DNA from 2 places in the Rothia sp. HMSC064D08 genome. Region 2 is predicted to be linked to the other one. Evidence: predicted binding sites of a transcription regulator. Region 2 holds the regulator's gene; the other holds the start of a gene.
The links. The regulator HrcA, encoded in region 2, represses chaperone genes, less so after heat shock. The targets are predictions, from matches to a motif close to TTNGCACTCGNNNNNNNCGAGTGCNAA.

Region 1 (4,273 bases), on a different contig from region 2:
TGATGCGTTCTGCAGCGCAGAGCGGGTGACCTTCACGGGGTCAATTACGCCCGCCTCAAACAGATCAACATACTCACCGGTTTTGGCGTTGTAACCGTGACCAACAGGCTGTTCGGCAACCTTTGCCGCCACCACATAGCCGTCGTCGCCAGCGTTCTCGGCGATCCAGCGCAGCGGCTGTACCAGGGCGCGGCGTACAATCTGCACACCCACGTTTGCGTCGTGGCTATCGAGCTCAAAACCGTCGAGCGCCTTGCTAGCGTGGATCAGTGCCGAACCGCCACCGGATACGATGCCTTCTTCAAGAGCCGCGCGGGTAGAAGACACAGCGTCTTCGATGCGGTGCTTACGTTCCTTAGCCTCAACCTCGGTTGCCGCACCCACCTTGATCACGCCCACGCCACCAGCAAGCTTCGCCAGGCGTTCCTTGAGCTTCTCGCGATCCCACTCGGAATCGACGGCCTCGATCTCTCGGCGCAGCTGCTGCACACGGTCCTCAACCGCTTCCTTGCTGCCACCGCCGTCCACAATCGTGGTGGTGTTCTTGGTGACGGTCACGCGGCGTGCCGAACCAGTTTCTTCGAGAGTTGCCTGAGCCAGGTCGATACCCAGTTCGGGGGTAATCACAATGCTGCCGGTCAGAATGGCGAGATCCTGCATAATAGCCTTGCGGCGATCGCCGAATCCGGGAGCCTTAAGCGCCACAACGTCGAGAGTTCCGCGGAGCTTATTCACCACGAGGGTGGACAGCGCTTCACCATCAACGTCTTCGGCGATAATGGTCAGCGGTTTTTTCGCCTGTACAACCTTCTCCAGCAGGGGCATAATCTCGGCAACCGTGGAGATCTTACCCTGGTAGAGCAGAATGAGGCTATCTTCAAGAACCGCTTCGCCACGCTCGGCATCGGTTACGAACGAAGGCGAAAGGTAGCCCTTGTCGAACTGCATACCCTCGGTAATATCAAGCTCAATCTCGGTGGATGAGCCGTCTTCAATGGTAATGACGCCGTCCTGACCGACCTTCTCAAAAGCAGATGCCAAGAGCTCGCCGATCTGGTCGGACTGAGCCGAAATAGCGGCAACATGCGCAACTTCCGGGCCCTGTACCTCGCGGGCATCCTGAAGCAGACGCTCGGAGACCTTCTCAACGGCGGCTTCAATACCACGCTTCACCTCTGCGGGTGCCGCACCGCTTGTTACGTTGCGCAGCCCCTCATTCACAAGTGCCTGCGCCAGCACGGTTGCGGTGGTCGTACCGTCACCGGCAACGTCGTTAGTCTTGGTGGCTACCTCTTTAGCGAGCTGCGCGCCCAGGTTTTCGTAGGGGTCTTCAAGCTCGACTTCGCGGGCGATCGAGACACCATCATTCGTGATAATCGGTGCGCCCCACTGTTTATCGAGCACAACATTGCGCCCGCGTGGACCGAGGGTGACCTTGACCGCATCGGCGAGTTTATCGACGCCAGCCTGCAGGGACTTACGGGCGGCATCGTTGAATTCAAGCTGTTTAGCCATGAATATTCGCTACTCCTTGAAGGTTATGAGCGTTCGATATCGTAGAAGGCGCACGTGCGCCGAATCCATGTCGGGTATAGCGGATGCGCCGCGCGAGAAACCGGCGGCGCATCCTGCATATATGCGAAATTAGTCGACGATCGCCAGAACGTCACGAGCGGAGAGAATCAGGTATTCCTCGCCCTGGTACTTGACCTCGGTGCCGCCGTAGCGGGAGAACACGACTACGTCGCCTTCAGCGATATCGACGGGAACGCGGTTGCCCTTATCGTCCACGCGGCCGGGGCCTACGGCTACTACGCGAGCCTCCTGCGGCTTCTCCTTTGCAGTTTCGGGAATAACCAGACCGGATGCGGTGGTCTGCTCAGCCTGCTCTAGTTTGACAACTACTCGGTCTTCGAGGGGCTTAATAGCCATAGGTATGCTCCTTGTTAGTCAGCGTTTTTTAAGAATTTGTGAAGCGGTTTAGCCCTAGTGCCTGGGCGTTTAGCACTGCACCGCTTCGAGTGCTAAATTCAACTTTAGAATCCCAGCGGCACCCGGTCAAGAATGCGCGCCGTTTCGAGGGCGGCGTTTCGCGCACAGGATAATACGCGAGCGCCCCGTGAACCTGCCGCAGCCTCCAAGCCTTCTGCATATGCTCATGCCACTACACTTAAGCCTATGGTTGATTTTGTGCCCCCGCCGCCGTTTGCCTTGCCACCCGAGCTGCCTTTTACCCGGCAGGCGTTAGATGCCGCGGATGCGCTTTTCCCCTATAGTCAAGAGCACTCGCTCGAACAGGTTACGCGGCTGCGGGCGCAGGGGTCCACGCCCGATGAGACCGCCAATATTCTCAGCCTTGTTAAGGCGCGCACTCGGGCGCTGTCAAAGTTCGGCGATAGGGCGCGCACTATGTTTTTGACCGAGCACGGCGCGCAGCAGGCGACTCGACCGGTTGTTGCTGCCGAGCATGCGGCCGTGTTTGCCCGTGCCGGGGTTCGTTCGGTTGCCGATTTGGGATGTGGTATCGGCGCGGATTCGTTGGAGTTCGCGCGCGCATCCTTAGAGACTGTTTCTGTGGAGCTTGACCCGTTGACGGCATCTTTTGCTGCCGCAAATCTGGCGGATTTTTCGGGTTCGCGGGTTGTGGTTGGTGATGTGACGAATTTTGACCCCGAGAGTTTTCGTGATGACACCGGTGAGGCGGTACAAGGCATATGGCTTGATCCGGCCAGACGTGATCTGACCGGAGTCGTAAAGTCCCATACAGAACGTATTTTTGATCCAGAAGCCTATTCTCCGCCGCTTTCGTTCGTGGTGGATCTGGCCAAAACCGGTATTCCAATGGGTGTCAAACTTGGTCCAGGGATGCCGCATGAGGCTATTGCGCGCCCCGAGGATATTCGGAGCGAGGCGAACCCGCATCCGCGTGTCACGGCGCAGTGGGTTGAGCATGAGGGTTCTCTCGTAGAGTTGGTGCTTTGGTTTAATGCTTTGGCGCAGGAAGGCGTTGCACGCACGGTCACTATACTGCGGCAGGAGGCGACGGGACAGGCTGAAGACGGGGGCCTGCGCATTCACAAAACCATACTGATTAGTCCCTATCCCGCGGGACAAGTAACCCCTGTTGAGCAGGAGCAAACTCGGCTTCCCTCCCCCGGTGAGTACCTCTATGAGCCTTCCGGCGGGGTAGTGCGGGCGCATCTGGTACAGGAGTTAGCCCAAGAGCTTGGGGCGAACCTGATTGATCCGCACCTGGCGTACCTCACGGCGGCAGAAGCTGTTCAGAGTCCGCTGGCACAGTGTTATGAGGTTCTTGAGGAAATCCCGGTGCATGAGAAACAGCTCAAAAAGTGGGTGCGCGAGCGCGGTTTTACGGCTTTGACGATCAAGAAACGCGGTGTTGATCTGGTGCCCGAGAAAATGCGTGCGACCCTGCTAGCAGGCGGTGCGGGTAAGAAATCGGGTAAGAAGGCCGCGAAGAATCAGGGCTATAACCCGGCGACTTTAGTGTTTACGCGAGTGGAGTCTGGGCAGCGGGCGCGGCGCATCGGGTGGCATGTGCGACCTGTAGATTTTTCTGATGCAGCGCAAGTCTCCGCCTCGGACACTAAGAGTTCTCTGGTCTAGCGGGTTTATGTGGACGGCGTATCTACAAAACTGTGATGACGGTGTGTGACGTTTTATGTCAGATACTTCATGTTTGCGTCGTATTTAGTTCATACACACTCGAAAAAACATTGTTGTGGTCACCAACACCGTAAAATAAATGCAGTCACCCCAAGAAGGAGAGAGCTTTGATTTCGTTCGCTTCCTCGGCGCAATCCACTCTTGGCGTAGAGTGGGAGATCGCGCTGATTGACCAGCATACCGGAGAGCTGGTAGCGCGCGCTCAAGAGGTACTTACCCGTGTGGGCGAACGTTATCCTGAACTTTTGGAACCTTCCCTGGATCATGCTCATGTGACGGGCGAATTTTTGGAGAATACGCTTGAGATTATTACCGGTGTGTGTACTACGGTTCCGCAAGCGTGCCAGCAGTTGATCTCGGTGACCGATAAGATCCGTGAGGTTACTGATGAGCTGGGGCTTGATTTTTATGCGGCGGGCACGCACCCTACGGCGCATTGGCAGGAACAGCAGGTATCTGCGAAGAAGCGGTACCAGCGTGTGGTGGGTCGCGGCCAGTACTGGGGCAGGCACATGGTTATTTTTGGCGTGCATGTGCATGTGGGCGTCGATTCACGCGATAAGGCATTGCCGCTTGTGGATGCGCT
Region 2 (4,273 bases):
CATCTTACCGTACTAGGATTTTCAGAACACTTCGGATACAAAGAATGTTGTCTATTTAAATTGGTCTTTGAGTCGCGAAAAAAGACCATGTTTTTGTTTGACGTGGGTGCCTTCGTGCAAGTCTTCTCCACGAAGTTCAGCGAATTTTTGGAGCAACTCACGTTGTTCGGAGTTTACATTGGTCGGTGTTGTGACCTGAATACGTACCTGTAGGTCTCCGCGTTTATCGGAGTGAAGGCGGGTAACACCTAAGCCGTTCAAAGTTACGATGTCGCCGCTTTGTGCGCCTTCAGGGATGGTGATCTCTTGAACCCCATCGAAGGTTTCTAAGGGTACGGTGGTTCCTAAAACGGCTGCGACCATAGGAATATTCACCGTTGTGGTGAGATTATCACCATCGCGAACAAAGTATTTATCGCGCTTAACGTTGAGATCAATATAAAGATCGCCATTGGGACCACCATTGAGTCCAGCTTCGCCTTTACCTCGCAGACGTATGCGGGCTCCGTCATTAACACCGGCGGGAACGGTGAAGGTCAGCGGGAGTTTTTCGCCCACACGGCCCTGTCCGTGGCATTCTGGGCAGCGGTGTTTGATGACGGTGCCATATCCCTGACAGCTGGGGCACTCTACCTGCTGCATGACGGTTCCTAGGATGGATTGAACACGGCGCTGCATGAATCCCTGGCCATGACAGGTCTCACAGGTTTCGGGGTGGGTTCCGGGAGCTGTTCCTTCACCTTCACAGGATTTACAAGTGACGGCCGTGTTAAGCTCTACAGTCTTTTCGACGCCAAAAACTGCGTCTTTGAGGGATATTGAGACGTTGATAAGTGCGTCTTGTCCCTGGCGTACGCGGGACGCGGGACCGCTTTGTCCACCGCCTCCGGTAAACATATCGAAAAGATCTTGGAACCCGAAACTTCCTGAGCCGAAGCCGCCAAATCCTCCTGCGCCTCCGGGGAATCCTGCACGACCCTGTTCGTCGCCGGTAGCGTCGTAATTACGGCGTTTCTCGTTATCTGAGAGTACTTCATAGGCGAGGGTTACACGTTTGAACTCCTCAGCTGCCTCTTCGGATGGGTTAACATCGGGGTGCAGTTGACGCGCCTTTTTACGGTACGCTTTTTTAATCTCTTCGGGGCTTGCGTCCTTTGAGACTCCAAGAGTTGAGTAGTGATCGCTCACGTGTTTCTTCTATCCTTTTCGTACCGGAGTGCTCCGGGTATGGTGTCAATATAAAATCTGTAAATTTGTGGGGCTCTGAGGAGTTACCCGCTTGATGTCATGATGCTCGTGTGCCTAAGACATGACCTAGATAGCGAGCTACCGCGTTCACCGCCGCAATGTTACCACGGTAATCCATGCGGACTGGACCCACCACGCCAAGTTTTGCCGTATGCTTCCCCAGGGCGCCTTCATTGTCTGGTAAATGTTGTTTGCCGTATGAAACTACAACGGGTGAATCGTATTCACCAGTGACAATAGAAGCTCCTTGAAGCGCTTGCTCCGTATTCTCGTGACCGATCCTTACACTGTACCCGGCTTCTTGAACCGATGCGTGAGACAGCACGCGAAGCAGCGTAACTTGTTCTTCGAGCGCATCCAAAATGGGAGCTATGCTCGCCGAGAAGTCGTCGTGACTTCGTGCTAGGTTTGAGGTGCCAGAGATCGCGAAGCGAATATCTCGTTCAAAATAAGGCTGTGCTCGCAGATGATCCACGATAGCTTCGGTGAGCTCCGGAGAGCGGCCTCGCAACGCTGGATGATGCGCTTCTGGCAGCAATGCACTTATGTTTTCGAAAGGTAAACCCTGAAGCATTTTAAGCAGGTTCTCTTTAATCGCTGCAAGAGCTGACACAGTTTCATCATGCGCTAAGGCTGTAGTCTCTGGCAGTATCACAGTGACCCGGTGGATTGTGCCAAGATCACTGATAAGCAATGCTAAGAGCGTGCGTGAATCTAGGGGTACGAACTCAAGATGCAAGAGAGTTCCAGCGTTACGTGTTGGGTACTGGATAAGCGCCACCTGATGCGTGAGATGGGCAAGTGTTCGGGTGGCGGCTTCAATCATGTCTTCTACGCTGTGTGCGCTTTCAAGAATTTGCCGTAACGCCGAAACTTGGGTTGCAGAGAGAGCACGCGGCGCGGCTAGAGCATCGACGAAGAACCTGTATCCCTGTTCTGTAGGAATACGCCCAGCGCTGGCGTGCGGTGCGCTCAAAAGCCCCTGTTCTTCTAAAGCTGCCATATCATTGCGTATTGTGGCACTGGATACTTGAAGATGGTGGCGCTGTGCCAGCGTCTTTGAACCTATGGGTTCGCCTGTGCGCACGTAGTCTTCAACGATTGCCTGCAATATGCGCATGCGGCGTTCGTGTGACATGGTACTCCTTGCGACCCTATCGGTGGTTAATAATCTGGAAAAGCATAATCTGGCACTCTTGTTGAGAGAGTGCTAAAAACTACTTTTATCATAGCCGGGTAACCCCTAGCGGTACTAGTCTTTCGCCAGAAGCGAGTTATCAATACTTTAGAATTGGATGGGTTCTGCCAAAAGCTAACCTGTGGAAACCAGGCAATATCCGTGGTGCCGTTGTACGAAGGATGCAAGATATGAGTGAACGATACGCTTGGGGTGCACAAGATCTATCACGTGCCTCAATAAATAACAGGCCTGCTCCTCCTCGTCGGGTCGAGCTAAAACGCGGGATGGTCCTTGAGGATCTTAACGGGTGGGTTGGCGAAGTAGTGCGTGCCGAACGTATCGGTGGAGAAATATTTTTCGGGCTTGAAGACGCTCGCGGACGGGTCAAAAATTTTCCGTTAGGAATCGGGTACTTCCTTGAGGGCGAACCTGTTGAGATTGTTGCCCCAACACCACGAAAGACCTCAGGGCGCAAAATTTCTCGTTCTGGTTCGGTAGCAGTTGAAAACGCTCCAGCACGGGTGGCGCGCGCATCCAGAATCTGGGTTGAGGGGCTTCATGATGCGGAACTCGTCGAGAAAGTGTGGGGCCATGATCTTCGGATTGAAGGTATTGTGGTCGAGCCCCTTCATGGTGTTGATGATTTAGCAACTGCCGTTAAAGAGTTCTCCCCCGGTCCAGAGCGACGACTTGGAATTCTTGTGGATCATCTTCTGGAAGGCACCAAGGAAGAACGTATTGTGGCGGAGGCTTTAGCTGTTCCCGGCGCTGCTGGAAATATTAAGATTGTGGGGCACCCTTTCATTGATATTTGGCAGGCCGTCAAGCCGCAGGTTCTCGGAATTCCGGCATGGCCGCAGGTGCCTCGAGGTGAGGACTGGAAGAAAGGAATTCTACGTCGGTTGGGACAGCCACATCAAAACCAGGAAGACGTGGCAAACGCCTGGAAACGTATTCTTTCCCGAGTTGACTCTTATTCCGACCTTGATCCTACGCTGCTAGGACCGGTTGAGTCGCTCATTGATTTTCTGACTGAATAAGGTAATGTGAGTAGCTCAGGTTGTCTATGCCGCGCCTCTGGCGAGGCGTTCGGCAAAACACGTTACAATAAATAAGGATTTTAGGTTGTACAGGTGCACCAACTGAGGCATGTGTACGGCAGAGCAAAATAGACGAGTAATAATCAGGATTTCTGTGGTTCAAGATACTCGCCCGGAGGGGCATAAACGAAACATTACACCTTTGCCTGTGTCGCAGGACCGGAGCATGGCGACTTTTGCTCACTTTAGCGGCATCATCGGGTTTTTGCCTGCCGCTGCTATCTACTATTTGTATCGTGACCGCGCCCCCTTCACTGAGCAAGAGTCACGTGAAGCCATGAACTTTACGCTTCTGCCTTCAATCATGATTCTTGTTCTTCTCATTTTGAGCTTCGTACCCGGCATGGCAAGCCTCATGATGTTCTTTACTGCTATTCTGTGGCTTTATATGGCGATCAGTTCCGTAATTGCGGGCATCTACGCCGCCCAAGGAGAACCTCATAGGTACAAGCTCAACCTGCGTATCCTTGACCTTTTCCTCAAGCCTGCTGAAGACTTCAAAGAAAAGAAGAAGCAGCACCGAGAAGAAATGGAAGGGCAACAGCAACAACAGGCAGCCGAGCGCCGCGTATAAACAGACTTATACATCGTATAAGGCACCCCGGGTCACTATTTCGATATGGAATATGTGGCCCTTTATTTTTACGCGCATATTACATACCATATAAAACACCTGTTAACGATTGAAGGCCCCTGATACACAAGGGACCTTCAACCGTATTCACTCAACTTCAGCAAAGACGAC

Region 1: the regulator HrcA is predicted to act here: its motif matches at 2,002-2,028, upstream of groES (co-chaperone GroES).

The regions. Positions count from the first base shown of each region.
Region 1 is NZ_KV797895.1:703,821-708,093, reverse strand. It holds gene groL (chaperonin GroEL) at 1-1,515, opposite strand, end outside; gene groES (co-chaperone GroES) at 1,645-1,932, opposite strand; gene HMPREF2625_RS05360 (THUMP-like domain-containing protein) at 2,065-3,627, shown strand; gene HMPREF2625_RS05355 (glutamate--cysteine ligase) at 3,795-4,273, shown strand, end outside.
Region 2 is NZ_KV797900.1:420,382-424,654, forward strand. It holds gene dnaJ (molecular chaperone DnaJ) at 52-1,188, opposite strand; gene hrcA (heat-inducible transcriptional repressor HrcA) at 1,286-2,386, opposite strand; gene HMPREF2625_RS08605 (DUF3097 family protein) at 2,617-3,468, shown strand; gene HMPREF2625_RS08610 (DUF4870 domain-containing protein) at 3,695-4,102, shown strand.